Regions from separate parts of the Janibacter terrae genome, predicted to be linked through region 2. Evidence: predicted binding sites of a transcription regulator. Region 2 holds the regulator's gene; each other region holds the start of a gene.

What was found. The regulator LexA, encoded in region 2, represses DNA repair genes until DNA is damaged. The targets are predictions, from matches to a motif close to TCGAACANNTGTTCGA.
Region 1: a site for LexA is predicted at 3,990-4,005, ahead of V3C34_RS06495 (HNH endonuclease signature motif containing protein). Genes of this name have one in related genera too.
Region 3: a site for LexA is predicted at 4,605-4,620, ahead of V3C34_RS09745 (DUF6504 family protein). Genes of this name have one in related genera too.

The regions. Positions count from the first base shown of each region.
Region 1 is NZ_CP144167.1:1,280,605-1,290,198, forward strand. Features, by position in the region: gene V3C34_RS06480 (general stress protein) at 30-617, shown strand; gene V3C34_RS06485 (PIG-L deacetylase family protein) at 636-1,376, shown strand; gene V3C34_RS06490 (hypothetical protein) at 1,537-2,523, shown strand; gene V3C34_RS06495 (HNH endonuclease signature motif containing protein) at 2,604-3,986, opposite strand; gene V3C34_RS06500 (SigE family RNA polymerase sigma factor) at 4,163-4,678, shown strand; gene V3C34_RS06505 (hypothetical protein) at 4,675-5,733, shown strand; gene V3C34_RS06510 (MaoC family dehydratase) at 5,742-6,797, opposite strand; gene V3C34_RS06515 (aminopeptidase P family protein) at 6,898-8,400, opposite strand; gene V3C34_RS06520 (SDR family NAD(P)-dependent oxidoreductase) at 8,536-9,246, shown strand; gene V3C34_RS06525 (3-hydroxyacyl-CoA dehydrogenase family protein) at 9,243-9,594, shown strand, end outside.
Region 2 is NZ_CP144167.1:1,708,493-1,718,086, reverse strand. Features, by position in the region: gene V3C34_RS08470 (HNH endonuclease signature motif containing protein) at 1-1,030, opposite strand, end outside; gene V3C34_RS08465 (HNH endonuclease) at 1,409-2,299, shown strand; gene V3C34_RS08460 (vitamin B12-dependent ribonucleotide reductase) at 2,494-5,397, opposite strand; gene nrdR (transcriptional regulator NrdR) at 5,465-5,923, opposite strand; gene V3C34_RS08450 (LysM peptidoglycan-binding domain-containing protein) at 6,222-6,602, opposite strand; gene lexA (transcriptional repressor LexA) at 6,812-7,573, shown strand; gene V3C34_RS08440 (Sir2 family NAD-dependent protein deacetylase) at 7,548-8,393, opposite strand; gene V3C34_RS08435 (LysR family transcriptional regulator) at 8,472-9,395, shown strand; gene V3C34_RS08430 (ABC transporter ATP-binding protein) at 9,388-9,594, opposite strand, start outside.
Region 3 is NZ_CP144167.1:1,992,738-2,002,331, forward strand. Features, by position in the region: gene pknB (Stk1 family PASTA domain-containing Ser/Thr kinase) at 1-1,735, opposite strand, end outside; gene V3C34_RS09730 (LysM peptidoglycan-binding domain-containing protein) at 1,771-2,910, opposite strand; gene V3C34_RS09735 (Rv2175c family DNA-binding protein) at 3,071-3,427, shown strand; gene V3C34_RS09740 (polyprenyl synthetase family protein) at 3,432-4,517, opposite strand; gene V3C34_RS09745 (DUF6504 family protein) at 4,637-4,945, shown strand; gene V3C34_RS09750 (SAV_6107 family HEPN domain-containing protein) at 4,956-5,366, shown strand; gene V3C34_RS09755 (DNA polymerase III subunit alpha) at 5,366-9,109, shown strand; gene V3C34_RS09760 (class I SAM-dependent methyltransferase) at 9,178-9,594, shown strand, end outside.

The DNA of each region.
Region 1 (9,594 bases), 430 kb from region 2:
GCCGCGCGCCGGGGTGGGACAATCGGGGCATGAGCACCCAGCCGCAGATGTCCGCCCTCCTCGAGAACCAGCTCGGCCTCGACTACCCGATGTCGCTGGGGACGTACGACAGCTACCGCGAGGCGCAGCGGGCCGTCGACTACCTGGCCGACAACGAGTTCCCGGTGCAGGACGTCATGATCGTCGGCACCGACCTGAAGCAGGTCGAGCGCGTGCGCGGGCGGCTCACATCGGGCAAGGTCGTGCTCGGCGGCGTCCTCTCCGGCATCTGGATCGGTGTCTTCGTCGGCCTGATCTTCGCGATGTTCGAAGGGGGCGAAGGCCTCCTCGTGCGCATGCTCTCGACGATGGCCATGGGCGCCGTCTTCGGGGCCGTGTGGGCGTGGCTGGGGTACCGCTCGACAGGTGGCCAGCGGGACTTCACCTCGGTCAGCCAGGTCGTCGCCTCCCGCTACGAGGTGCTCACCGAGCACAAGCACGCGCACGCCGGCCGCGAGCTGATGACGAAGCTGGACCCGATGCGCGCCGCGCAGGAGCAGCTGCGCCGCAACCAGGAGCAGGCGCGCGCCGAGCACGAGCGACAGCAGCAGCGCGGGGGTACCGACCCGGTGGCCTGACCCGTTAGCGTCAGTGCCATGAGCACGCAGCCCGAACTGGCCGTCCTCGACGAAGACACCTTCGACTCCGTCCTGTGCGTCGTCGCGCATCCCGACGACATCGAGTACGGCACCGCCGCCGCGGTCGCCAGGTGGACGGCGGCGGGCAAGCGGGTGCGCTACTTCCTCCTGACCCGCGGTGAGGCGGGCATCGACACCATGGACCCGGTCGACGCCGCCCCCGCGCGCGCCGACGAGGAGCGCGCGAGCGCCGCGGTCGTCGGCGTCGAGCAGGTCGAGTTCGGCGACCACCAGGACGGGGTTGTCGAGTACGGTCTGCCGCTGCGCCGCGACATCGCCGCGGCGATCCGGCGCGCCCGGCCCGACCTCGTCATCGGCACGACCTTCGACATCGCCTTCGCCGGCGGGTTCCTCAACCAGGCCGACCACCGCGCGGTCGGTCTCGCGACCGTCGACGCCGTCGCCGATGCCGGCAACCGCTGGATCTTCCCCGAGCTCGTCGCCGACGGGCTCGAGCCGTGGAACGTCAAGATGCTCGCGATCGGCGGCAGCCAGCGGCCCACCCACTACGTCGACGTCACCGGCCACCTCGACGACGCGATCGAGTCCCTCGAGGAGCACCGTCTCTACAACTCGGCGCTGCCCGACGAGTTCCCCAAGCCGCCCGAGCTGCTCGGCCGCATCCTCGGCGGTGGTGGCCAGGCCGTGGCCGACCCCGCGGTCGAGCACGCCCTCCTGCTCGAGGTCTACCCGAGGTAGCGGAACCCGTGCTCCCCGCGCTGCGTCCAAGGACCATGACGAAGGGAGCGACGGTGCGAGGTGTCGTGTGGGCGGGTGCGGTCGCCCGGGTCCGGACACGGGGCTGCGGCACCGACCTGCTGGCGGCTTGGAGGTCCGGCCGGTGGGAGGGGGTGACGCGATGAACGGGATGGGGACCGGGCGGGCGCTGCTGCTCGGCGCCGTGATCGCCGCGGGACTGGCCGTCGTCGTCCCGGCCGGGTCGCGAGGGGACCCATCGCCCGTGCCGCTCACGTGCCCGGCGGCGTACACGGGCGATGAGCACGTGCCGAGCGGGTGGACGGGGCTGCTCGGACGCACGGGTGACCCGGACCTGCCGAGGGTCCACGGCCCGTCGGGCTTCGACCCCCACGACGCGCTGGCCCCGCGCCGCCCGCCGACCCGGGTGCTGGTCTGCAGCTACGCAGCCGGCCCCAACAGCGACATCACCCCGGCACCCAACCCGCTGACGAGCACGTGGGAGGTGCCGGACGGGCTCGCCCAGGTGGCCACGGACCTCTCGTCGGTCCACGCGGAGGATGCGGAAGGGTGCACCGACGCCGGCGGCGACGTCACCCGGCAGCTCGTCGGTCTCGAGTACGACGAGACCGCGGTGTGGGTCTCCGTGACCGACGAGCCCAACGGGTGCATCCTGGCCTCCAACGGCAGCTTCCGCGGCAGGGGCGGGATCGGGCACCTCGTTGCGGAGGCGGTCGACCACCGGGCCTGGGTGCAGCCGACGCACGGACGCCGCCGGGTGTGCGGCGAGCCCATCGCCGACGGTCGGGACGAAGGGCGGACCGCACTCGTCCCCGGGACGCCGAGCCGGGTGGCGATCTGTCGGTCCGACGACGAGGCTGCCGGGACCTTCGGCGTCCAGAGCGGGCTGCGGGCGCAGCTGCTGACGGAGCTCGCCACGCTCGACACCCGACCTGCCTCGGGCGAGGTCCCTGACTGTGGCGAGGGCTCACGGCAGTACGACCTCGTGCTGCGGTACGGCCGCGGCGCCGACGTGGTGATCCGGGCGAGCATCGGGTGCGACCGCGACGAGGTGGGCAACGGTGACCTCGTGGCGACGGCGACCCCCGAGCTCGCTGCGCTGCTGAAGACCGCGACCACGCACCCGTGAGGCGGGGCAGATGACCGTCTGGGCAGGAGGCGGGCATGCCTGTGGCCCGGCCTGTGGGGGCCGGGTGCGGAGCGTGGCAGCTAGAGGTGCCAGGTGACGCCGCGGGGGGTGGTGGTGGCGGTGAGGTCGTGTTGGTGGACGTGGGTGTGGTGGCGTTCGCAGAGGAGGGCGGCGTTGGACAGGTCGGTGGTGCCGCCGTGGGCCCAGTGGGTGATGTGGTGGGCGTCGGTCCATTGCGGGGGCATGGTGCAGCCGGGGTAGGTGCAGCCGCCGTCGCGCAGCCACAGGGCTTTGCGTTGGCCGGGGGTGAACAGTCGGGTGGTGCGGCCGAGCTCGAGGGGTTCGTGGTTGGTACCCAGGATCGCGGGGATGATCCCGGCGGTGCAGGCCAGCTTGCGCACGGTGGTGGGGGTGAGGACCTGCCCGGTGGCGGTCAGGCCACCGGCGTGGCCCCCGCTGGGAGGGTCGAAGGCTGCCCCGCCGAACACTTGACCGGTGGCGCCGGGGGCGTGGCCGGGCAGGTCCTGCCCGCAGGCGACGCAGCAACCGTCGGTGACCGCACTGGCGAGGGCGTGGAGGCTGATGGTCACCAGGATCTGGGCCTTGTCGGCCCGTGGGACGCCTTCGGGGGCGGCGACGCCGCGGCTGATGATCGACAGCAGCGCGTCGGCGCGGCGCCGGGCGGGGGTCCGCTCGTCCGGGGCGCCGTCGGGCCCCTTGACGGGTGCGGACAACGCGGCCAGCGCGGCGTCGACGATCGCGGCGCCCTCGGGGTCGAGGTCGACGCGGTAGCGGGTCATCCCGCAGGGTCCGGGGGCCTTGGTCAACGAGCGGGAGGCCCTGGCCGCGGCGTCCTCGTCGTCCAGGTCCTGCTCCGGGCGCAGCATCCGCCCGGTCTGGGTGATCGCGGCCGCGAGCTTCTTCTCGTCCAACCCGCCGACCCGGTCGGTGACCCGGGCCCCGTCGGCCGAGGTCAGCACCTCGTCCCGGGCGACCCCCAGCAGGATCCCCAGGTCCTCCTGCAGCAGGTCCGGGTCGGCGACCCGGCGCACCGACTCGTGGAAGCGCATCAGCTGGTCGGCCTTGCCCAACGGCAGACGGCCCTCGGACACCGCGGCCCGCACCTCCTGCGTGGCCGGGCCGGCCGATGCCACCCGCACCACCCGCGCGACGTGCTGGGTCGAGGGGCGGGGCGCGCGGCGCCCTTCGCTGACCCCGACCCAGTCGTGCGCCGACCACGACGACTCGCCCGGCAGGCCCCGGCAGATGCCCTCGGCGACCAGCGCGACCTCGGCCGACTCCAGCAACTGACGCGCCTGCCCGATCGCCGACAACGCGTCCGCGATCTGCCCGTCAGCGGCCTGCCAGGCCGTGGACTCATCCGTGTACAGCAGCGCGCGCACCGCGTCCCGCAGGCCCGTCACGAGGCCCCGATCGCGGTACTGCACGTCCCCCACTGACATGACTCGATCATACGTTCGATGACCTGCGTCACACGAGACTGACACGCGGTGTGGACAAGAACCTGCGATCGCGGGGTCTGTGGACCTGACCTGGGCCGCGCCACGCATGTGGCGGTGCGGCCGCGGCAACCGAACCGTCGGCCCAACCGGTATACCTCGTGGAGGAGGTGACCGACGTGCGCGAGCCAGAGGGTCTGCGCGAGTTCGTCGAGGCGAGCTCGCCCTCGCTGCTGCGCACGGCGCGTCGTCTCACCGGCGACGAGCACCTGGCCCACGACCTCGTCCAGGCGGCGCTGGCGCGGTGCTGGCCGAAGTGGGAGCAGATCCGCGACCGCTCGCCCGAGGCCTACGTGCGCACGACGATGGTGCGGCTGCAGGCGTCGTGGTGGCAGCGCCGATGGCGCGGCGAGGTGCCGACCGAGGTCCTCCCGGACGCCGGTTCGCCCGGTGGCGAGGAGGCCGTCGCCGACCGGGACCTGCTGGGTCGAGCGCTGCAGCACCTGCCGGTCGGGCAGCGCCAGGTCGTCGTGCTTCGCTACGTCGAGGACCGCTCCGTCGACGAGGTCGCGGCCCTGTGCGGGATCGCGCCCGGCACCGTCAAGAGCCAGTCGGCCAAGGGCCTGGCCGCGCTGCGCCTGCTCCTCGACGACGAGGGACGACCGGCCCACGACGACGAGGAGGTCGCGCGATGAGCGAGCACGAGCTGGAGGAGCAGCTGCACCGATGGGGCGAAGGGGGGTCCGCCCACCGCGACGAGCCGGTCTCCTTCGCCGGGGTGCGGGCGCGCGTGCAGCGCCGTCGGCGCCAGCGCCTGGTGGGTGTGGCCGCCGCGGCTGCTGTCGCCGTCGCGGTGCCCCTGGGCTGGGCGGCCATCGCCGGCACCGGAGGGGCGTCGACCGCTCCTGCGACGGAGCTCGACCGGCCGGCGTGCCCGCAGAAGCTTCCGCAGGGCGCGGACGCGGAGCAGGTGGCGCGGATGCTGCCGTCGACGGTCAAAGCGGGGACGGGCCGGCTCGTGCCGGAGGGGGACGTCGTCGCGGTGACGGTGTGCCGATATGACAGCCCATACCGGGGCGAGGCCTTGGCGGGGCAGCGCGCGCTGGGCGGCGATCTGGAGGCGATGGTCGCCGACCTGCGTGAGGTTTCTCCGAGGCTGGGTGCGGCCCCGACGGGTTGTCTCACCCGAGGCTCCTCCGGGTCGCACCTCGTCAGGGTCGACTACGAGGGGGGATCTGCCTGGCTGGTGACCAAGGACGGCCGGTGTTGGGACACCGCACGGCTGGGGAAGATCGGCGTCGAGAGCTTCGACCCCGTGAATCCAGAGATCATGAAGGCCTACGACGACTCCACGTGGCCGGGCATGACGGTCACCGGGTGCGATGGGCGGTTGCCGATGAGGCGGGGCGCGGCCGACGAGCTCGTCCCGGGCGACCCGGTCGGCGCGGTGATCTGCCCGTGGCCGGGGGGCGGCACCCCTCGAGCTGTGCAGGACCTACCTGCACTCGTGACCGCGCTGCGCGCGGCGCCGATCAGCGCGGTCACCGACGCCGGGGCAAGGCCGGTGCCACCTGGCAGCGCTGTTTGCGGGTTCTCCGGGGACGAGCAGCGGGTCATCCTCCGGTACACAGCCGGGCCGGATCTCCAGATCATGGTCGATCCGGGGTGCCACACCAGCCTGTACACCCAAGGCATCGGGGCGCAGCTGACTCCAGAGCTGGCGACGATCCTCGGCGTCGACATCGACTGAGACCGGGCTCAGCGACGCGGCATGAGCACCGTGTAGTCGAGGTCGAGCACGACCTCGGGCAGGTATTTGCCGTCCTCACCCTTGTACGGGAACTCCGCGCACGGGGTGTCCTTGGTCGCGACGGTGCGCAGGCGCAGCGCGCCGACGTCGGTGCGGCCGGGGATCTCGATGCGCTCGAGGACCTCGGACCAGGCGTAGACCGTGTCGCCGGCGAAGGTCGGGTTGGCGTGCGCGCCGGCGTTGATCGCGGCGATCATCTGCCCATTGGCCAGGCCGTTGAAGGACAGGCCGCGGGCGAGGCTGATGATGTGGCCCCCGTAGATGAGCCGGCGCCCGATCCTGGACGAGGACTGGGCGTGCTGGTTGAAGTGGACCTTCGCGGTGTTCTGGTACAGCCGCGTGGCGAGCATGTGGTCCGACTCCTCGATGGTCATGCCGTCGATGTGGTCGATCCGCTCACCCACCTCGTAGTCGTCCCAGACGAAGGGGGAGCCGGCCAGCTCGACGTCGTAGTCGCGCCCGGTGAGGTCGAAGGGGACGAGCAGGTCCTCCGCCGCGACCGCACCCGGCAGGTCGGGGACGACGGTCTCGGGGGCGGGGGAGGACGGGTCCTGCTTGTGGACCATGACCCAGCGGACGTAGTCGACGACCATCTCGTCGTGCTGGTTGACGCCGACGGAGTTGACGTAGACGACGCCGGTCCTGCCGTTCGAGTTCTCCTTGAGCCCGATGACCGTCGAGGTCGTCGTCACCGTGTCACCGACGTGCAGCGCCGCCCCGAAGCGCCCGCCCGCGTAGCCGAGGTTGGCCACCGCGTTGAGCGAGATGTCGGGGACGGACTTGCCGAAGACGAGGTGGAAGGCGAGCAGGCTGTCCACGGGCATCCGCTCGAAGCCCATCGACTCCGCGAAGGTCGACGCGCTCGTCGCCGCGAAGCGCGAGCCGTAGAGACCTGTGTACAGCGCGATGTCGCCGTCGGTCACCGTCCGCGGCGTGGCGTGCCGGATCTGCTGACCGATCGAGAAGTCCTCGAAGTAGTTGCCGGGGACCGTCTTGGTGGACATGCTCGGGGCCTTTCGGTCGACGAAGGGGGATGCTGCGGTCATCCTCCCCCGTCGTCCCGGGCCGCGACGGCCGGTCCGGCTGTTGGCCCGGCCACACCCCTCAGCGGGCCTGGACGTCCTTGATCCAGGCCTCGATCTCGTCGGCGGCGTGCGGCCAGCCACCGGAGAGGTTCAGGTGGCCGTCCGGCGTGACGACGACATCGTCCTCGAGGCGCACGCCGATGCCCCGGAAGCGCTCGGGGACCTTGAGGTCGTCGGCCTTGAAGTAGAGGCCGGGCTCGACGGTCAGGACCATGCCGGGCAGCAGCTCGGCGTCCGAGTACTCCTCGCGGGTGGCGAGCGCGCAGTCGTGGACGTCGATTCCGAGGTGGTGGCTCGTGCCGTGGACCATCCACCGGCGGTGGTACTGGCCGTGCTCGGTGTCGAGGGTGTCCTCGACGGTGACGCCCTCGGGGAGCAGGCCCCACGCGTGCAGGTGCTCGGCGATGACGCGGATGGACGCGGCGTGGATGTCGGAGAACTTCGCGCCGGGCCGGACCGCCGCGATGCCGGCCGCCTGGGCCGCGACGACGGCCTCGTGGATCTCGCGCTGGGCGTCGGTGAAGGTACCGCTCACCGGCAGCGTGCGGGTGATGTCGGCGGTGAAGAGCGAGTCCATCTCGACGCCGGCATCGAGGAGCAGGAGGTCGCCGTCCCGGACGTCGCCGTCGTTCTTGATCCAGTGCAGCGTGTTGGCGTGGTCGCCGGCGGCGCAGATCGAGTCGTAGCCGACCCCGTTGCCCTGGTGGCGGGCGTGCAGGCCGAACATCCCCTCGACCCACCGCTCCCCGCGCCCCCGCTCGGCGAGCGTCGGCAGCTCACGGATCACGGCCTCGAAGCCGACGCGGGTCGCGTCGACCGCGGCCTGCATCTGCTCGATCTCCCAGTCGTCCTTGACCATGCGCAGGTGCGACAGCGCGTGGGCGAGGGCGGCGTCGCCCTCGGCGAGCGTCTCCTGCTCCGCACCGCCCTGGGTGCGCACGGTGTCGAGGCGGGCGGTCAGGTCGCGGTCGGCGTCGCGGACGAGACGCACGGTGACCTGCCCCGCGTCCTTGCCGACGGCGTCCTCGAGCTGGTCGACGTGGCGGCCGGTGAGGCCGAGCTCGTCCTCGACGTCCTCGATCGAGGGGCGCGCGCCGACCCAAAACTCGCCGTAGCGGCTGTCGGCGAAGAACTCGTCGGAGTCGCGGGGCGCGAGCGGACGGAAGTAGAGGACCGACTCGTGGCCGGCGTCGTCGTCGGGCCCCCCGAGGGGCTCCATGACCAGGACGGCGTCGGGCTCGCGGTCGGCGCCCAGCCCGGTGAGGTGGGCGAAGGCGGAGTGCGGCCGGAAGACGTAGTCGCTGTCGTTGCTGCGGACCTTGAGCCCGCCCGCGGGGATGACGAGGCGCTCGCCGCGGTGGGCGGCGGAGACGGCCTCGCGACGCACGGCCGCGCGGGCAGCGGCCTCGGTCAGCCCGGCCCGGTCCTGCGAGCGCGGCGCCCAGTCCTCGGCGACGAAGGCCCGGAACTCGTCCGTCGTCGGCCGCTTGCGGTTCTCTGCCTGCTGCTGCTCCTCGCTCATCGGGACATCGTCTCACCACGCGCGACGCAGGACGGGGACGGGGCGCGGCCCCCTTCGCCGGCGGAAGTTCTACACGACTACTAGCGTCGCGACATCGATGTGTGGCATGTTGGTCGACGACGAAGGGAGTCGACGATGACCACTGCCCTGGTGCTGGGCGGAGCCGGCGGGATCGGCGCCGCCGTGACCCGCCGCCTCGCGGCCGACCACGACGTGACGATCACCCACCACGGCCACCCCGAGCGCGCGGACGCGCTCGTCGCGGAGCTGGGGGAGCGGGTGCGCTCGATCGCAGCCGATGCGACGACCGAGGAGGGTGTGGTCGCCGCCTTCGACGCGGCGCAGGAGCGTGGCGAGCTCACCGTCGTCGTCGACTGCGTCGGCGGCTGGGACTACCCGCGGATCACCGAGCTGACCCGCGAGCAGATCGACGCCTCGCTCTCCCTCAACCTCGTCTCGGCCCTCCTCGTCCTGCGCGAGGCGACCGCCCGGGTGGCCGACGGCGGACGCATCGTCATGGTCTCCAGCGCCGCCGCCCGGGTCGCCCCGGCACGGCAGAGCACCTACGCCGCGGCCAAGGCGGGGCTCGAGGCCGCGAGCCGGGTCGCCGCGAAGGAGGTCGCCAGGCGCGGGGTGACGGTCAACGTCGTGCGCCCCGGCGCCACCGACACCGAGTACCTGCGCTCGATCACGAGCGACAAGGCCATCGACGCGATGGCCGCGAGCAACGCGATGCGCCGTCTCGGCACCCCCGAGGACATCGCGGGGGCGATCGCGCTCCTGCTCTCCCCGGACGCCGGGTGGATCACCGGCGACATCATCGACGCCACGGGAGGCCTGGCATGACCGACGGACACATCCCCGACCGGACCGGGGTGGTGGGCGGTGGCCAGATGGGCGCCGGCATCGTCCACGGGCTGCTGCTCGCCGGCAGCGAGGTCGTCCTGCTCGAGCGCGACGACGCGGCGCAGGGGGCGGTGGCGCGGGTCCAGCGCTCCTGCGACAAGAGCGTGGAGCGGGGCAAGATCACCGACGCGGCCGAGCCCATGGGGCGCCTCACGACGACGACCGATGCCGCCGACCTCGCCGGCTGCGGCCTCGTCATCGAGGCCGTCCCCGAGGACGAGCAGCTCAAGCGCGACACCCTCCAGCGCGTCGAGGCGGTCATCGCCGACGACGCGGCGCTGGCCACCA
Region 2 (9,594 bases):
CCAGGGTCGTCGGCACCTGCGAGGTGACCGCATCGCCGGCCCATTCCTCGGGGATGACGTCGACGGCGTCCGCGCCCTCACCGGTGACGAAGCGGCCGGCCCGGGACGTCGGACCGTGCAGGTCCTGCCCGACGGTGCTGCCGCCTTCGCCCCCTCCGAAGGGGGCGAAGGTCAGGCGGGACGCTGCGGACGTGATGATCGGGATGCCCAGGCGGACGTTGGCGACCACGTCGACGCCGCGCAGGGCGAGGTCGGCGAGACCGTGGGCGCGGGAGGCGCCGACGGTCATCCCGGGGTCGAGCGCACGCCGACGGGCGGCCGCCTGCTCGATCGCTTCCTTGAGGACGACGGCCAGCTCGGTGGGGAGGGTCGCGTACATGTCGGCACAACCGACGGGGCCGGGGCTGAAGCGGACGTCGAGCTTGTCGCGACGGTTGCGGGCGGCGCGCTCGCCCAGGAGCTCGGGCTCGACGCGCTCGAGGATCCGGCGGGTGGCCTTGCGCAGCTCACGGTGGTCGAGCTCGATGATGCGTCGCGTGCCGGGCTTGCCGCGAAGGGGGCCGAGCAGGTGCTCGATGACCGCCGCGACAGCCTCGGGGCACGCGTCGCGCGTCTCCTTCGCGACGATGGCCAACGCGTTCGTCGTGATCTCGCCCGCCGCGACGAGGTCGGCGATGGGGCGCAGATCGGTCAGGGCCCGGGCGCCGAGATCGCACCGGCGGTCCGTCTCGTGGAGGCTGTCGCGCGTCACCAGCGCGACCGCTTCCGCGGCGAACTCCGCGACGTGTCCGGACGGGAGGTGGACCGGTCTGAAGATGCCGTCCGGCCCTCGCTCCTCCCCCCAGCGCACGGCATGCCCGATGACGGCGAGCTCGAGCGCGTCGGCCGCGCGTCTGAGTCGTTCGGTGGCGGTGAGCACCGCTGTGAGCGTGGGCTCGTCGGCACGGCCGCCTCGCTGGGTCACCCCCGTCCGCACATGTCCCAGTCTCGTGAAGGACTCCCCCAACATGGCCAGCTCGTCGTCGAACATGTGTCCATGATTTCAGTGAGGTGTGACAACGCTGGGGTGTCCGTCCACGCGGTCGGGCCACACAGTCGGTCAGTGCGGGGCTATCACCACATCGAGCGGAAAAAGCTTGGTAGTCATTGAGCATGGTGCGTATCAGCGACTTCGAGCCGAAGACCCCAGGTGGGACGTCCAGGAGCACGTCATCCTCGAGTTGCGGGTACCGACGCGTTCACATGGCCGACGGATCTCCGGCCGTGCAGCTCGAGACATACGGATCAGATGAGCGAAAGATGCTCGGCAAGGCTAGCCAGACCATCGAGATCGATCGGGCTCGTGCTGCGGAACTGATCGACATCTTGCGCGAGACCTTTCCTGGCCTCTGAGGGCTAAGCTCCACGAGTGGACAGCGCTGGGGAAGAGAAACTTCGCAGGGAACTGATTGCAGCCGCTGTAATGCGCCACGCCGAAGACCACGGCGGCGTTATCGACTGGCCGACTCTCTGCGACTTCCCGTTGCCAGATGGAACTCATGAACGTCTCGTCGATCCTGGCCGCGGCGGCATCTGGAATCCCAAGGCCATGGCAGCGACGCTGTCGATCCTTACCAATCCCAATGGACCGTACGCCGACCGTGAAGAAGGCGGGTTTCTCCACTACAGCTTCCAAAAGGGACCTGAGGGCGGCAAGAACCTCAAACTTGCCGCTGCCCGCGATCTTGGCGTGCCGGTGCTGCGGCTCCACAAGATCGGCAAGGGCCTCTACCAGCCCATATTTCCCGTCTACGTCGTAGATGTGAATCCGATAGCCCGCGAATTCGTCCTTAGTCTGGATGAAGGGTTGCGGGCGGTGCCTGACCTGAGCCAGCTGTCACCCATCGAGCGGCAGTACGCCGAGAGACTGGTCCAGCAGCGGGTCCATCAGCCTCGGTTTCGGGCCCGGGTCATGCTGGCGTACCGCAACCGATGCTGTGTGTGCTCACTCGGTCACCCACCCCTCCTGGATGCCGCTCACATCTCTGCCGACTCAGAAGAAGACGGGACACCGGAGGTGTCGAACGGCCTCAGTCTGTGCAAGATCCACCACGCCTCGTACGACAGGCATTTCCTTGGCATCGATCCCACGGGCGGCGTTCACATCAATCAGCGGCTCCTCGAGGAGGTAGACGGACCAATGCTGCGGCACGGCCTTCAAGAGATGCACGGACGCCAGATCACTCAGCCGACTCGACCCGCCGACAAGCCGGACCGCGACCGACTGGAACTCCGTTTCGAGCGGTTCCTCGCCTCATAGGTGTGGCGCCCCACTTCCGCATGGGGGCGCCGCTCCCCAGGTCGAAGCTGAACGACATCCCTGTAGGGGTTCCACTGCGTCCAGGGCCAAGTCGCTGACAGAAGGGTGACCGAGCGGGGCTATCTCCCTAGGCCCCAGGAGGAAGGGGGCCCCACCGGCAAAGCCGGCGGGGCCCCCTTCGTCATCAACTCAGATCAGCTGCAACCGCTGGTCGAGCCACACCCTTCGCAGACGTAGCACGAGCCGGCGGGACGCATCTTGGTCCCACAGGTCATGCACATCGGTGCGTCCGCGGTCTTGCCCTGGAACTTCTCCAGGAGCTCGGCCGAGGAGTGGATCGTCGCGTCGACCTGGCGGGCCGAGGCGGCACCGGCACCGGACTGGTCGGTGACCTCCACCTCTTCCTTGGCAGCCGGCTTGGCCTCCTTGGCCTCGGTGGTGGGGACGCCCTGGGAGTAGCTGTCGTCGTCGTAGCTCTCGTCGTCCGAGGACGGGGCCTCGTACGAGCCGGTCTCGAGCTGGCGGGCACGCTCCTCAGCGGTGTGGATCCCCATGAAGGACCGCGTGTCGAAGTCCAGGTAGTCCAGCGCGAGGCGACGGAAGACGTAGTCCATGATCGACTGCGCCATCCGCACGTCCGGGTCGTCCGTCATGCCGGCCGGCTCGAAGCGCAGGTTGGTGAACTTCTCGACGTAGGTCTCCAGCGGCACACCGTGCTGCAGCGCGATGGAGATCGCGATCGAGAAGGCATCCATGAGACCGGCCAGGGTCGAGCCCTGCTTGCCGAACTTCAGGAAGATCTCGCCGAGCTCGCCGTCGTCGTACGTGCCGGAGGTCAGGTACCCCTCGGCCCCACCGACGGCGAAGCTCGTCGTCTGCGAGGTGCGGCGCTTGGGCAGGCGGCGACGCAGCGGGCGGTACTCGACGACCTTCTCCACCGGCGCGGCGGCAGCGGCGTCGGCCGAGGCCTTCGCGTCCTTGGCGGTGGAGCCACCGTCGGAGAGCGGCTGACCGACCTTGCAGTTGTCGCGGTAGACCGCGAGCGCCTTGAGGCCGAGCTTCCAGCCCTGCATGTAGACGTCCTCGATCTCCTCGACCGTGGCCGTCTCCGGCAGGTTGACCGTCTTGGAGATGGCACCCGAGAGGAAGGGCTGGACCGCAGCCATCATCCGCACGTGACCCATCGGGGCGATGGCGCGCGCACCCATGGCGGTGTCGAAGATCTCGTAGTGCTCGAGCTTGAGGCCGGGGGCGTCGATGACGTGACCCTTGTCGGCGATGAACTCGACGATCGCCTCGATGGTCTCCTCGGTGTAGCCGAGCTTCTTCAGCGCGCGCGGGATCGTCAGGTTGACGATCTGCATCGAGCCGCCGCCGACGAGCTTCTTGAACTTCACGAGCGAGAAGTCGGGCTCGATGCCGGTGGTGTCGCAGTCCATCATGAAGCCGATGGTCCCGGTCGGGGCGAGCACCGACGCCTGGGCGTTGCGGTAGCCGTTCTTCTCGCCGACCTTGACGACCGCGTCCCACGCCTTGGTGGCGTAGGCGTGGATGTCCTTGTCCATCGTGTGCAGCGTGCGGATCTGGTCGTTGGCCGCCTGGTGCTTGCGCATGACGCGCTTGTGGGCGTCCGCGTTGCGGGCGTAGCCGTTGTACGGGCCGACGATCCCGGCGAGCTCCGCCGAGCGCTTGTAGGACGCACCGGTGAGCAGCGAGGTGATCGCGCCGGCGAGCGCACGGCCACCGTCGGAGTCGTAGCCGTGGCCGGTCGCCATGAGCAGCGCGCCGAGGTTGGCGTAGCCGATGCCCAGCTGGCGGTAGTCACGGGTCGTCTCGCCGATCGACTCGGTCGGGAAGTCCGCGAAGCAGATGGAGATGTCCATCGCGGTGATGACGAGCTCGGCGACCGCCTGGAAGCGGGCCGCGTCGAAGGTGTCGTCGTCCTTGAGGAACTTCAGCAGGTTGAGCGAGGCGAGGTTGCACGAGGAGTTGTCGAGCGACATGTACTCGCTGCAGGGGTTGGAGGCGGTGATGCGACCGGTCTCGGGGTTGGTGTGCCAGTCGTTGATCGTGCCGTCGTACTGGATGCCCGGGTCGGCGCACTCCCACGCGGCCTGGGCGATCTTGCCCATGAGCTCGCGGGCGTCGACGGTCTCGATGACCGAGCCGTCCATGCGGGAGGTCAGACCGAAGTCCGTGCCCTCCTCGACGGCGCGCATGAACTCGTCGGTGACACGCACCGAGTTGTTGGCGTTCTGGTACTGCACGGAGGTGATGTCGGCACCGCCGAGGTCCATGTCGAAGCCGGCGTCGCGCAGCGCGCGGATCTTGTGCTCCTCGCGCGCCTTGGTCTCGACGAACTCCTCGATGTCCGGGTGGTCGACGTCCAGCACGACCATCTTCGCCGCGCGACGGGTGGCGCCACCGGACTTGATGGTGCCCGCGGAGGCGTCGGCCCCGCGCATGAAGGAGACCGGGCCGGAGGCGGTGCCGCCGGAGGAGAGCAGCTCCTTGGAGGAGCGGATGCGGGAGAGGTTCAGGCCGGCACCGGAGCCGCCCTTGAAGATGAAGCCCTCCTCCTTGTACCAGTTGAGGATCGAGTCCATCGAGTCGTCGACCGAGAGGATGAAGCAGGCACTGACCTGCTGCGGGCTCTTGGTGCCGACGTTGAACCACACGGGCGAGTTGAAGCTGAAGATCTGGTGCAGGAGCGCGTAGGTCAGCTCGTGCTCGAAGACCTCCGCGTCGGCGTCGGTCGCGAAGTAACCGTGGTCCTTGCCCGCCTTGACGTAGGTGAGCACGACCCGGTCGATGAGCTGCTTGAGCCCGGCCTCACGCTCGGGCGAGCCGACGGCGCCGCGGAAGTACTTCGTCGTGACGATCGTGGAGGCGTTCACCGACCAGAAGTCGGGGAACTCGACCCCGCGCTGCTCGAAGATCGTCTCGCCGGTCTTCCAGTTCTGCTGGACGACGTCGCGCTTCTCCCACGTGACCTCGTCATAGGGGTGGACGCCCTCGGTCGTGTGGATGCGGTTGATCGTCAGGCCCTTGGTGCGGGACCCGCGACGGGCGCTGGGCTTGCCGGCGGTCTCGGTCATGCTCTCTCTCCTGGTCCGTGTGGTGACGGCTGTGCTGCTCGGGTGGTGCGAGTGGGTTCGTGCTGGGTCAGGTGGCCGCGGTGTGCTCGCGGCGAAGGGCGGTGATGGCCGCCTCGAAGTCGTCCAGGGAATCGAAGGACTGGTAGACGGACGCAAAACGTAGGTAGGCGACCTCGTCGAGCTCGCGCAGCGGCGGGAGGATCGCCATGCCCACCTCGTGCGCGTCGATCTCGGCGCTGCCCTGCGCCCGGATGCTCTCCTCGACGCGCTGGGCGAGGAGGGCGAGCTGGTCCTCGGTGACCGGTCGGCCCTGGCAGGCCTTGCGGACACCGGCCAGGACCTTGGCCCGGCTGAAGGGCTCGGCCGCACCAGACCGCTTGGTCACCGTGAGGCTCGCGCTCTCGAGGGTGGTGAAGCGGCGGCTGCACTCCGGGCACTGGCGGCGACGCCGGATGGCGCTGCCGTCGTCCGTGGTGCGGCTGTCGATGACGCGGGAGTCGTTGTGGCGGCAGAACGGGCAGTGCACGTCGGACTCCCTTCGTCGTGGCCGAAAGAACGGCTGGTCTGTGGATGGTGCGGTGGATGGCGTGGGGACGAACCCCGGATTTCTGTGGAGAACCGACCTCATCCTGTGCACTAGATGTGGACGAATGACAACGGTGTAACCACTAGATGTAGTGACCATTAGACGCCCCCGGAGCGCGTGACGCAAGTCCTGATCCACACCCGTCGACGAACGGCACGAGGGCCACCTCCACGTGCTGCGGAGGTGGCCCTCGGCCGGCCCGGACCCGGGTCGATGGGTCCGGGAGATCAGGTGCGACTCAGGGGGTCGGGATGGTCAGCGTCTGCCCCGCGTGCACGTACGAGGTCGACAGCCCGTTGGCCACCTGGAGGCGGGCGACGCCCTGCTGGACCGGCAGCTCGGGCAGCTCGGCGGCGGCGATCTGACCGAGAGTCTGCCCCGACCGGACGGTGACCTGCTCGGGCTGGGTCGCGGGCCCACCGAAGGCCATCGCGGCACCGGCGACGCTCGCGACCAGGAGCATCGAGGTCGTGACGGCCAGCCGACCGCGGCGGGTCATGCGCAGCCGGGTGGCGGGGCGGGCGAGGGCTGCATCGCCCGTGGGCACCGAGACGAGATGACGCGAGGGCGCCGGGCGCGCGCCGCGAAGGGGGGCGGGGGCGGCGGTGAGAGCGGTCATGCGGTCCTCCTGGCGGTGGCGGTTCTCTCGAACCGGTGTTCGATAGAACGTCTGTACGATGTCTAGCACGGGTGTTCGAAGAAAATCAAGGACACGCTCGAACAGATGTTTGAAATACCTGTTCGATCGGCCTACTGTCGTCGACACGGAGTAGTTGACCAGCGACCACCGACAACGGTGCCTCGCGGACACGGACGAAGGGTCGATCGATGAGCGGACAGGGCGAGGACACGGGCGAGGGCAACATCCACCAGCTCCCCGAGCGCGACACCGGGGACGGGTTGACCGCACGGCAGCGCAAGGTCCTCGAGGTCATCCGCAATGCCGTCGCGACGCGCGGCTACCCGCCGAGCCTGCGCGAGATCGGCGAGCTCGTCGGCCTCACCTCCCCCAGCTCCGTCGCCCACCAGCTCTCCTCCCTCGAGCGCAAGGGCTACCTGCGCCGCGACCCCAACCGCCCGCGGGCCATCGAGGTCATCTCCCCCGACGGCCACGACGCCCCGGCGGGCGAGGTCACCGACCTGGCCTCCATGCGGGGCGGCGCCGACCACGGCGATGCCGTCGTCGACCCGACCGGCTCCGGCGACGCGCGTCCCGAGGCCAGCTACGTCCCCGTCCTCGGCCAGATCGCCGCCGGTGTCCCGATCACCGCCGAGGAGGTCGTCGACGACGTCTTCCCCCTGCCCAAGCAGATCGTCGGCGAGGGCTCGCTGTTTCTGCTGAAGGTCGTCGGCGACTCGATGATCGACGCCGCCATCTGCGACGGCGACTGGGTCGTCGTGCGTCAGCAGCCGCAGGCGGACAACGGCGACATCGTCGCGGCCATGCTCGACAACGAAGCGACGGTCAAGACCTTCAAGCGCAAGGACGGCCACGTGTGGCTGCTCCCCCACAACCCCGCCTTCGACCCGATCGACGGCGACCACGCGACGATCCTCGGCAAGGTCACCGCGGTGCTGCGCCGCCTGTGACCGACAGCTCGAGGACCGCGTCGACGAGGGAGCGAAGGGAGTCCCGCAGCTCCCCGTCCACGCGGTGGTCGACGAGGTCGTCCCCCCGCGTGGGTCCGCGGGTGATCAGCGAGACCGGGATCCCGCGCTTGGCCGCGTGCCGCACGAACCGCAGCCCCGACATCACCTGCAGCGAGCTGCCCAGCACGAGCAGGCTCGGCGCGGCGTCGACGAGGTCGTAGCAGCGCTGCACGAGCGGCTTGGCGACCGATCCGCCGAAGAAGACGACGTCGGGCTTGAGCGTGTCGGCGCCGCACTCCTCGCAGCACGGGGCGACGAAACGGCCGACGTCGACCGACTCCAGCCGCACGTCGCCGTCGGGTCGGATCTCGTCGCTGTCGGCGTCGAAGCCGGGGTTGGCGGCGGCCATCCGCGCATCGAGGACCTGCCGGTCCACCCGTGTGCCGCAGGTCAGGCAGACCGCTTCGACGAGGTTGCCGTGCAGCTCGACGACGTCGCGGGTGTCGGCCGCCTGGTGCAGGCCGTCGACGTTCTGCGTGATGACGGGGCCGGCCGCCCCGATCTGCTGCAGCCGGGTGACCAGGTGGTGGGCGTCGTTGGGGCGCGCCGCGTGGAACCGCCGCCAGCCGACATAGCTGCGGGCCCAGTACCGCTGGCGCGCCTCGCTGCTCCCAACGAACTCGGAGTAGTGCATGGGCGACACCCGCCGTGTGCCGTCCGGCCCGCGGTAGTCCGGGATGCCGGAGTCGGTCGACATGCCGGCGCCGGTGAGCACGAGGGCCGGACCGGCCGACAGCACCCGGGCGATGTCCTCGATCACCGCACCAGTATGAGGTGCTCGGCGCCCTCGGGTGAGCGGGAGCGGCACCGGCCGAGCCGGACGACCTACCATGGCTCCATGATCGACGCCGCCGGGCTCCGCGTGATGCGGGCCATCGCCGAGGAGGGCAGCTTCACCGCCGCCGCCCTCGCTCTCGGCTACTCGCAGCCGGCGGTCTCCCAGATGGTCAAGCGCCTCGAGCAACGGACCGGGACCGTCCTCGTGGAGAAGGTCGGCCGCTCCGTGCGGCTCACCGAGGCCGGTGCGGTGCTCGCGCGCCACGCGACGCCGGTCCTCGCGGCGCTCGACGCCGCCGAGGAGGAGGTCGCCGCGATCGCCGGGCTGCGCTCCGGCCGGGTGCGGCTCATGGCCTTCCCCTCGTCGTCGGTCACCCTCGTCCCCCGCGCGCTGGCCGCGGTGCGGGCCGAGCACCCGGACCTGTCGGTGCAGTTCGCCGAGGCGGAGCCGCCCGAGTCGATCGCCGCGCTGCGCGCCGGCGACGTCGACCTCGCGGTGGCCTTCAGCTACGAGGGCAGCGACCTGGCCCGTGGCGAGGACCTCGAGGGCTTCGTCGTGCACCCCCTCATCGACGAGGAGGTCCGGGTCGCCCTCCCCCGTGACCACCCGCTGGCCGTCAAGGAGACGGTCTCGATGACCGACCTCACCGATGAGGACTGGATCGCCGGCTGCGCGCGCTGCCGGGGCCACCTGCTGAAGATCGCGCACGACGCGGGGTTCGCGCCCAAGGTGGCCTTCGAGACCGAGGACTACGTCGCTGTCCAGGGCTTCGTCGCCGCCGGTCTGGGTGTCGCGCTCATCCCCGACCTCATCCGCGCGGCGACGTCCAACGACGACGTCGTCATCCGCCCGCTCGACCCGAAGAGCCGACGCCGGATCCACGTCGTGACGACCGAGGACCTGCTGAAGGTCCCCGCGGTCGCGACGACCCTCGAGGCGCTCGTCGCCTCGGCCGCCGCGGCCACACCCTCGGCCGTCAGCTGACCGGCACCGCCCACTCCTGCCAGTCGTTGAGCAGCGCCTCCGGCCGGTCGGAGGCCATGATCACCACCCCCGGGTAGTCCTGGAGGATCCCCCGCAGCATCTCCCGACCCTGCGGACCCAGGTCGTCGTCGACGTGCTCGAGCAGGAGCAGTGCCGGCGCGCCGATGGTCGCGCGGGCGACCCACAGTCGAGCGATCTC
Region 3 (9,594 bases), 280 kb from region 2:
CCATCTCGGGGCCCTTGGACACCGTGAGCGTCACGGTCTCGCCGCGGGTGAGGGTGCCGCTCGCCGGGGCCTGGCTGATGACGCTGTCCTTGGGCACGGTGGTCGACCAGGCGTCGTCGGCGCGGGCGACGTCGAAGCCCTTGCCCTCCAGCGTGCTCGTCGCGGCCGCGGTGGTCTGCCCGACGACGGACGGCACGGGGATCGGCTCGGGGCCCTTGGAGACGACGAGGTCGACCGTGGCGTCGCGCTTGAGCTCGGTGCCGGCCGCGGGTGCGGACGAGACGACCTCGCCGGCAGGGACCTCCTCGTCCCAGGCCTGGGTCGTCGTGCCGGTCGCGAGGTGGCGGCGCTCCAGGTCGGCGGTGGCCTGCGCCGTGGTCCGTCCCTCGAGGTCGGGGACCTCGTACCGCTCGGGCCCGCGGGAGAAGACGACCGTGACGTCCGCTCCCTTCGACAGCTCGGTGCCGGTGGGCGGGTTGGAGGTGATCGCGGCGCCGGCGGGCACGGACTCGTCGAAGGCGCGCTCCTCCGCCAGCCGCAGCTCGTGGGCGCCGAGGGTGGCCTCGACCTCGGTGCGCTCCTGCCCCGCGACGTCGGGGACGAGGACGACGCTGCCGGGGCCCTCCTGGGTCCACCACCAGCCGCCGCCGGCCGCCACCAGCGCGACGAGCAGGAGGGCGACGAGGGCGCCGCGACGGCGCCGCCGCACCCGGGAGGACGAAGGGGGAGTCCCCGCACCTGCCGCAGCGGGCGAGTCCTCGCTCGCCGGCTGCGCGCTCGGCCTCGCGATCGCACGTGTGTGGGAGGGGCGCGGGTGCGCCACCGTGGCGGCCGCGCCGGCGGACGCGCGCTCCGTCGGTGCGCGGCGGTGGTCCAGCTCGTCAGGGGTGAGGTCGGCGCGCACGCGCTGCACCTCGGCGAGGTAGGCGCCCGCGTCGCGGGGTCGCTCGTCGGGGTCGCGGTGGGTCGCGAGCGCGACGAGGTCGTCGAGCCCTTCCGGCAGCCCGGCCACGCGCTCGGAGGGCGCGGGGACGGAGCCGTGCACGTGCTGGAAGGCGACGTGGATCGGCGACTCGCCGGCGACGGCGCGCTGCCCGGTGAGCAGCTCGAAGAGGATCAGGCCGGCGGCGTAGACGTCGCTGCGGGCGTCGGCGATGCCCCGCTCGACCTGCTCGGGGGAGAGGTAGGCGACGGTGCCGAAGAGCACGCCGTCGTCGGCGGTGGTCGTCTGCGAGGTGACGGCGCGGGCGAGCCCGAAGTCCGCGACCTTGATCGGGCCCCGGTCGGGGATCAGGATGTTCTCGGGCTTGACGTCGCGGTGGATGTAGCCCGCCTCGTGCGCGGCGGCGAGCCCGGTGAGCACGGCCTCGATGATGTCGAGCGCGGCACGCGGGGTGAGCGCGCCCTCCTCGTCGAGCACGGCACGGGCGGTGCGTCCCTCGACGTACTCCATCGCGAGGAAGACCCGCCCCCCGTCCTCGCCCTGGTCGAAGACCGGGACGACGTTGGGGTGGCTGAGCCGGGCGGCCGAGCGCGCCTCGCGGCGGAAGCGGGAGACGAAGGTCTCGTCCGCGGCGAGGTCGCGCCGCATGACCTTCAGGGCGACCTCGCGGTCGAGGCGGGTGTCGGTGGCCAGCAGGACCGTCGCCATGCCGCCGTCGGCGATGTGCCGCAGCACCCGGTACCTGCCGTCGACGAGCTCGCCGACGAGGGGGTGCGCGGATGCGGTGGTCATCCTCGAAGTCTAGGTTCGACCCCGACGAACGTCCGTCACATCCGGCTTCGGAGTGCCTTGACGTTGGCGACGTACTGCTTGGTGTCGCTGTACATGCCGTTGCGCTGCACCGAGGCGAGGCCCTGGTAGTAGCCGGCGATGGCGTCGGAGGTCGAGCCGGCCTGCTGGGTCAGGGTCTTCAGCAGCAGCACGCCGGCGGTGATGTTGTCGTCGGTGTCGAGCAGGTCGAGCTCTCGCCCGGCCATCTGGGAGGCCCAGTCGCCGGAGCTCGGGATGACCTGCATCGTGCCGACGGCGTTGGCGACGGAGACCTGCCGCTGGTCCCAGCCGGACTCCTGGTAGGAGATCGCGAGCGCGATCGAGGGGTCGAGGCCGTGCTGGCGGGAGATCCGGGTGATCTTGCGACGGACCTCCTCGCGGCTCGGGACGGAGCGCTCCGCCAGGGTCGAGCGGTTGCGCTCGGCCGCGGCGACGATCTCGTCGGGGTAGGTGCGTCCGGCGAAGGTGTTGGCCGAGGTCTTCTGCGGGCTCGCGGGCCGCGCGGCTGTACCGGTGACGAGCAGCCGGGTGCCGGGGTGGATGAAGTCGTCGGTCGAGACGCGGTTGAGCTTGGCCAGGCGGGCGAGGCTCATGTCGTAGCGCGCGGCGATGCCGGAGAGGGTCTCGCCGGAGCGCACGGTGTGGCGGCTCGTGGGACGGCCCGCCGACCGCTTCGCCGGCTTGGCGGCGGTGCCGGTGACGCGCAGCGACTGGCCGGGGTGGATGAACCCCTCGCCGAGGTCGTTGAGCGAGCGCAGCCGGTCGACGCCCATGCCGTGGCGGGCGGCGATGCCGCTCAGCGTGTCGCCGCTGCGCACGGTGTAGGCGCGGGTCGAGCCGGAGCGCTGCGGTCGCGAGGACGAAGGGGAGGACGCGCCCGAGCCGCGGCCGGGCACCGTGAGCCGCTGGCCCGGGTGGATGAACTCGTCGGCGGACAGGTGGTTGCGCGAGAGCAGCGCCCGGACGGAGACGCCGTAGCGGGCGGCGATGTCATAGGCGGTCTCGCCGTCACGCACCGTGTGGTGGCGGCCGTGGACGGCGGACGAGGCGCTGGAGTGGGTGCTGGTCTCGGCGGTCAGGTCGATCGCCGGGGCCACAGGGGTGGCCGGGACGGGGACGAGCAGCGGAAGGACCACGATGACTCCTGGGTCGGGGGGTGTTCAGGTGCGTGTGTGACCTGTGTGGCGGGTGTGGCGGAAGTGTTTGGCGTCTCGACGGTACCGAAGATCTTCCCGGGGCGCCGGACGAGACCGGGGCGCGTCCCCCTTCGTCACGGGCGGTGACACACTGGCCGACGTGAACGAGACGACCTCCACCGACACCTGGCTGACCCTCCCCGACCTCGCCGAGCAGCTCGGCGTGCGCATCTCCGAGGTGCGCCGCTGGCTCGACGAGCGCCAGCTCGTCGCCGTGCGTCGCGGCGAGCGCAAGGTGCTCTCGGTCCCGGCCGCCTTCATCGGCGAGGACGGGCCGCTGCCGGAGCTCGCCGGGACCTTCACCGTCCTCGCGGACGGGCGCTTCAGCGACGACGAGATCGTCGAGTGGATGTTCGCCCACGACGAGACGCTGCCCGGCGGGACGACCCCGATCGAGGCGATCCGCGCCGGCTTCAAGACCGAGGTGCGGCGCCGGGCGATGGAGGAGGCGCTCTAGCGCCTCAGGTGGCCCGGGCGGTCGTGACGTCGACGAGGTCGGCGAGGACCGTGCGGGCCGGCTCGCTGACGCCGGTCGCGTCGGCGAGGGCCGCGCGGGCGGCGTCGGCGCCGGCGGTGATGTCGGCCTCCACGCCGTCGAGCGCGCCGGTGTCGACGAGCAGCTCGCGAAAGGCCCCGACCTCGTCGCCCGTGAGGTCGGGTGCCCCGAGCCACTGGTCGATCCTGGTCGTCATGACGTCGTCGGCCCCGGCGAGCGCCCGGGCGATGAGCACGGTGCGCTTGCCCTCGCGCAGGTCGTCGCCGGCCGGCTTGCCGGTGACGTCCGGGTCGCCGAAGACGCCGAGGACGTCGTCGCGCAGCTGGAAGGCCTCGCCGAGAGCCAGGCCGTAGCGCGAGAGCGCCGCGAGGTCGGTCGCGGACGCGCCGCCGGCGGTGGCGCCGATGAGCAGGGGGTGCTCGATGGAGTACTTGGCGCTCTTGTAGCGGATGACCTGCCGGGCGGCGGCGACGCGCTCGTCGTCGTCGAGCCGCTGCCAGGGGCGCATCGAGGTGACGATGTCGAGGAACTGGCCGCCCATGAGCTGGCCGCGCATCCGCTCGAAGACCGGACGGGCGGCGGTGAGGGCCTGCGGGGGCAGGCCGGAGTCGGCGAAGAGGTCGTCGCACCAGCCGAGGCAGAGGTTGCCGGCGAGGATCGCGCCGGCCACGCCGAAGCGGTCCGGGTCGCCGTGCCAGGCGCGGTCGGCGTGGGAGCGGGCGAGCGCGCGGTGCATCGCGGGCCGACCGCGCCGGGTCTCGCTGTCGTCCATGACGTCGTCGTGGATGAGCGCCGCGGCCTGGAAGAGCTCCATCGAGGCGGCGAGCGAGACCGCGCCGTCGTGGTCGTCCTGCCCGGCGGCGCGCCAGCCCCAGTAGGCGAAGCCGGCGCGCAGGCGCTTGCCGCCGCGCAGCAGGGTGCGCACGGGCGCGGTGAGGTCGACGACGTCGGGGCCGACCTCGGCGAGCTCGCTCTCCCAGCGGTCCAGCTCGGCGTCGATCCGGTCCTGGACCCGCGAGCGCAGGTCATCCCGGTCCAGCGGGTGCGGCACGTGTGCTCCAGTGGCGAGGGGGACAGGGCTGGACCCAGCCTACGTGGCGGGGGTTGACGCGCTGTCGGGACCTCGGTCTATCATTGTTCGAACAGGTGTTCGAGGACGAAGGAGTGGTCATGGTCAGGCGCGTCGAGGAGACCATCGAGGTACGGGTGGGCGAGACCTCGCCGGAGCAGTTCCTGTGGAGGGGGCGGCTGTACCGGGTGACCGAGGTCGTCGACCACTGGCAGGAGCGGCACGCGTGGTGGCGCTCGAGCGGTGGGCAGCCGCTGGCGCAGGTGCCGCTCGCCCGGGAGGTGTGGCGGGTGAGCGCCCAGCGCGGCCGGAGCAGCTCGCCCGGCGTCTACGACCTGGGCGTCGACAGCGCAGCGGGTGACGGCGCGTCCGTCGCCGGCGGGTGGCTGCTCCTGCGGACGCAGGACTGAGGTGGGGGTGATGGCCGCCGTCGCCCTGCTCGCCGCGGCCGGCGAGAGCCTGGCCACAGCGCACATGGCCCGCTCCGTCCCGGGTCGCAGCGCCGGCACCCGGCTCGCCGTGCTCCGCGCCGCCGCGGCCGTGCTGTCCGTGCGCGGCGGGACCGCCGGCAGCGACGGTCCCGTCGACGTGTGGCGCCTGCTGCCGCGGGTGGCGCCCGAGCTGACCGAGTGGGCGGACTTCTTCGCGACCGTCCTGCCCGAAGGGGGCGCCCACCCCGGTCACGGCGCGTCCGGGCCGATGTCGGTCCGGCAGGCCGACGACCTGCTGCGCCAGGGGGAGGAGTTCGTCGACCTCGTCGCGGGGATCCTCGGGCTGCCGCCGGTACGCGTCACCGGCGATCTCGTCGCGATCACCGGGGGTGGGGCCTGATGGGCTTCGCCCACCTGCACGTGGCGTCGGGGTTCTCCCTGCGTCACGGCACGACACCACCGGAGTCGCTCGTGGCCCGGGCGGCCGAGCTCGGGCAGCCCGCCCTCGCCCTCACCGACCGCGACGGCCTCTACGGGGCGGTGCGCTTCGTGCGGGCCGCGACGGCCGCGGGCATCGCGCCGGTCCTCGGGGTCGACCTCGCCGTCGACGGAGGGGGCCGGGCCCCCGCCCGCGGCCGCACCCCGGTGCGCGGCGGTGCCGAGGTCGACCCGCGGCACCCTCGCGTCACCGTCCTCGCCCGGGGGGCCGGGGCGGGCGTGCCGCACGGGGTCGGGTGGGCGCGGCTGTGCCGGCTCGTCAGCGAGGTGCACCTCACGGGGGAGCGCGGTGAGGCCGTGGCCACGCCGGCGATGATCACGCGGCACGCCACCGCGCCCGGACCCGAGGAGCCCGCCCCGCTGCTCGTGCTCCTCGGGCCGACCTCCGACGTCGGGGCCGCGCTGCTCGCCCGCCGGCCCGACATCGCCCGGCAGCGCCTGCGGGCCTGGCAGCAGGCCCTGCCCGCCGGTGCGCTCGCGATCGAGGTCGTCGACCACGGCGGTCCGCCGGGCACGCCCGCCTCGACGGGCCACGCCGCCCACCTGCTGGGCCTCGCCGACGCGTGCGGCGTCCCGGCCGTGCTCACCGCGGCCGTGCGCCACCTGCACCCGCAGGACGCGAGCACCGCCGACGTCCTCGACGCGACCCGCCGGCTCGTCGTCCTCGACACCCGGCACCTCGACCGGGTGACGACCGCCGGGCACCTCGCCGACGACGCGACGATGGCCGCGTCCGCCCACCGGGTGGCCACGGTCCTCGGGGGCGGCGCCGGCGGGTGGTCCTGCGCGAGCCCCGCCGAGCGGGCGGCGGCGCTGCTCGACGCGACGGTCGCCACGGCGCTGGCCTGCGCCCAGGACGGGCGCAAGGACATCGGCATCGGCCGCGTGCACCTGCCCGAGGCGCACGTGCTCGGGCTGCGGCCGGACGAGGACCCGCAGGCGGTCCTCGCGCAGCGCTGCCGGGCGGCGATCGGCGCGCGCTACCCGGACGCGTCGCCGTCGCTGCTGCGACAGGTCGAGGAGCGGCTCGCCGACGAGCTCGACGTCGTCGCGGCCCTCGGGTACCCGACCTACTTCCTCACCGTCGCCGAGGTCGTCGACCTCATCGTCGGGGCCGGGGTTCGGGTCGCCGCCCGCGGCTCCGGCGCCGGCAGCCTCGTCAACCACCTGCTCGGCATCAGCGCCATCGACCCGATCCGGCACGACCTGCTCATGGAGCGCTTCTGCTCGCCGCTGCGGGCCGAGCTGCCCGACATCGACATCGACGTCGAGTCCGCGCGGCGCACCGAGATGTACGAGCTGATCCTGCAGCGCTTCGGGCGCGACCGGGTGACGTGCGTGTCGATGATGGACACGTACAAGGCGCGGCACGCGATCCGGGACGTCGGCGCGGCCCTGGGGGTCCCCCCTTCAGAGGTCGACGAGATCGCCAAGGCCTTCCCCCACATCCGGGCCAAGGACGTGCGCTCGGCGATGGCCGAGCTGCCCGAGCTGCGCACCCGCAGCCTCGACGCGGGCCGGCTCTCGACGCTCTTCGACCTCGTCGAGCGGCTCGACGGACTGCCGCGGCACATCGCGCTCCACCCGTGCGGCGTCGTCCTGTCCGACGGTGGCCTGCTCGACCGCACGCCCGTGGAGTCGAGCTGGCTGGGCTTCCCGATGAGCCAGTTCGACAAGGACGACGTCGAGGCGCTCGGGCTGCTCAAGCTCGACGTCCTCGGCATCCGGATGCAGTCGGCGATGGCGCACGCCGTCGGCGAGGTCGAGCGGGTCACGGGGGAGCGGATCGGCCTCGACGACCGCGAGGACGTACCGCTCGACGACCCGGCCACCTTCGCGATGATCCGCACGACCCGCACGCTCGGGTGCTTCCAGATCGAGAGCCCGGGGCAGCGCGAGCTCATCGGCAAGCTCGCGCCCACGGTCTTCGACGACCTCATCATCGACATCTCGCTCTTCCGTCCCGGCCCGGTGAAGTCGGACATGATCCGCCCCTTCCTCGAGGCCCGGCACGGGTGGAGCCGGCCGCAGTTCCTCCACGACCGGCTCGTGCGCGCGCTCGCCGAGACCGAGGGCGTGGTCGTCTTCCACGAGCAGATGCTGCGGATCATCTCCGAGACGAGCGGTGCCACGCTCGCGCAGGCCGACGAGGTGCGGCGGACCATGGGCAGCCCCGACGGGCAGGCCCGCATCGAGGCGTGGTGGCGTCCCGCCGCAGCCGCGCGCGGCTACCCGCCCGAGGACGTCGACCGCATCTGGGCGGTGCTCGCGGCCTTCGCCTCCTTCGGGTTCTGCAAGGCGCACGCCGCGGCCTTCGCCATGCCGACCTACCAGTCCGCCTGGCTCAAGGCGCACCACCCGGCGGCCTTCCTCGCCGGCGTCCTCACCCACGACCCCGGCATGTACCCCAAGCGGCTGCTGCTCGAGGAGGCGCGCTCGCTCGGGGTGAGCATCCTCGGCGTCGACGTCAACGCGAGCACGGGGGAGTACCGCATCGAGCGCGCCCCCGTGCCCGGCCGGGTGCCGGACGACCCGGACCTGCCCGACGGCTCGGCCTGGGGGATCCGCCTCTCGCTCGCGGACGTCAAGGGCATGAGCGAAGGGGAGGTCGCCCGCGTCGTCGCCGGCGCGCCCTACGACTCGCTCGCGGACTTCTGGCAGCGGGCGCGGGTCTCGCGGCCGGTCGTCGAGCGGCTGGTCCTCGTCGGGGCCTTCGACTCCGTGCACGGGACCGGCGCGGGCCGGGGCGGTCCGGGGCTCGGCAGCCGCGGCCGGCTCACCCGGCGCGACCTGCTGCTGCACGTCGCCGAGCTCGACCGGTGGTCACGGGCGACGGCGACGGGACGCTCGCGGGGAGGCGGTCGTGGCCCGTCGCGTCGGGCCGGGACGCCCGCGTGGGCGGCGGGGCAGCCGGGGGCGCAGCAGGTGCGCGCCACGACGACGGTCACCCCCGTCGCGAGCCAGCTGACCCTCGACCTCGGTGACTCCCCGGAGCTCGGCGAGGGCGTCGGGCTGCCCGAGATGACCGTCCCCGACCAGGTGGGCGCCGAGCTGGAGATCCTCGGGCTCGACGCATCGCGGCACGTCATGGACTTCTACGCGCCGATGCTCGAGGCGCTCGGGGTGACCCGCAGCGCCGACCTGCTCTCGGTGCGCAGCGGCGCGCAGATCCTCGCCGCGGGGGTCAAGGTCGCGACCCAGACCCCGCCGATCAGGTCCGGTCGGCGGGTCGTCTTCCTCACCGTCGACGACTCGACCGGCCCGGTCGACGCGACCTTCTTCGAGGACGTCCAGGGGCCCTACGCGGCGACGATCTTCCACTCCTGGCTGGTGCTCGTGCGCGGCACGGTCCGCCGGGCCGGCCCGCGCGGGGTCTCGGTGCTCGCCTCCGGGGCGTGGGAGCTGTCGACGCTGTGGGAGGCCTGGCAGTCCGGTGGGCTGGCCGCCGTCCACGCCGCGCTCGACGAGGCCGACGACCTCGCGCGGGCCCGGGACGCCGCGCACCAGCAGCCCGCCGGGCACCGGGTGCTCGTCCACGCCTCGGGGTTCCGGCAGTCGCCGTGGGCCGACATCCGCCCCGCAGGCACCGGCGTGGAGCCCCCGCGCAAGCTGTGGCACTCCTCGCCGGGCAGCTCTGGCCACTGAGCTGCAGGACCGGGCGGGGCACCGGCGGGGCGAAGGGGGTGTCGCCCGCGCCGACTAGGGTTGGGGCCATGAACGACGAGCGAGCATGGCGCCGTGGCGGCAGCGGGGTCGAGGGCAATGTCCGGACCGCCGCGATCTGGGCGCAGGTCCGTGAGCTCAGCGCGTCCCGGCAGCGCGAGCTCTCCCGCCCACTGCGCGTCCTCGACCTCGGGGGTGGCACCGGCGGCATGGCCGTCGCGCTCGCCGAGCACGGTCACACGATCACCGTCGTCGACCCGAGCCCCGACGCCCTCGCCTCGATGCGCCGCCGGGTGGCCGAGTCCGACGCCGGCTCGCGGATCAGCGCGCTGCAGGGCGACGCCGACACCCTCCACACCATCATCGAGCCCGGCAGCATCGACCTGCTGTGCTGCCACGGCACCCTCGAGTACGTCGAGGACCCCGGGGCCACGCTCACCCGCATCGGCGAGGTCCTCGCCCCGGGC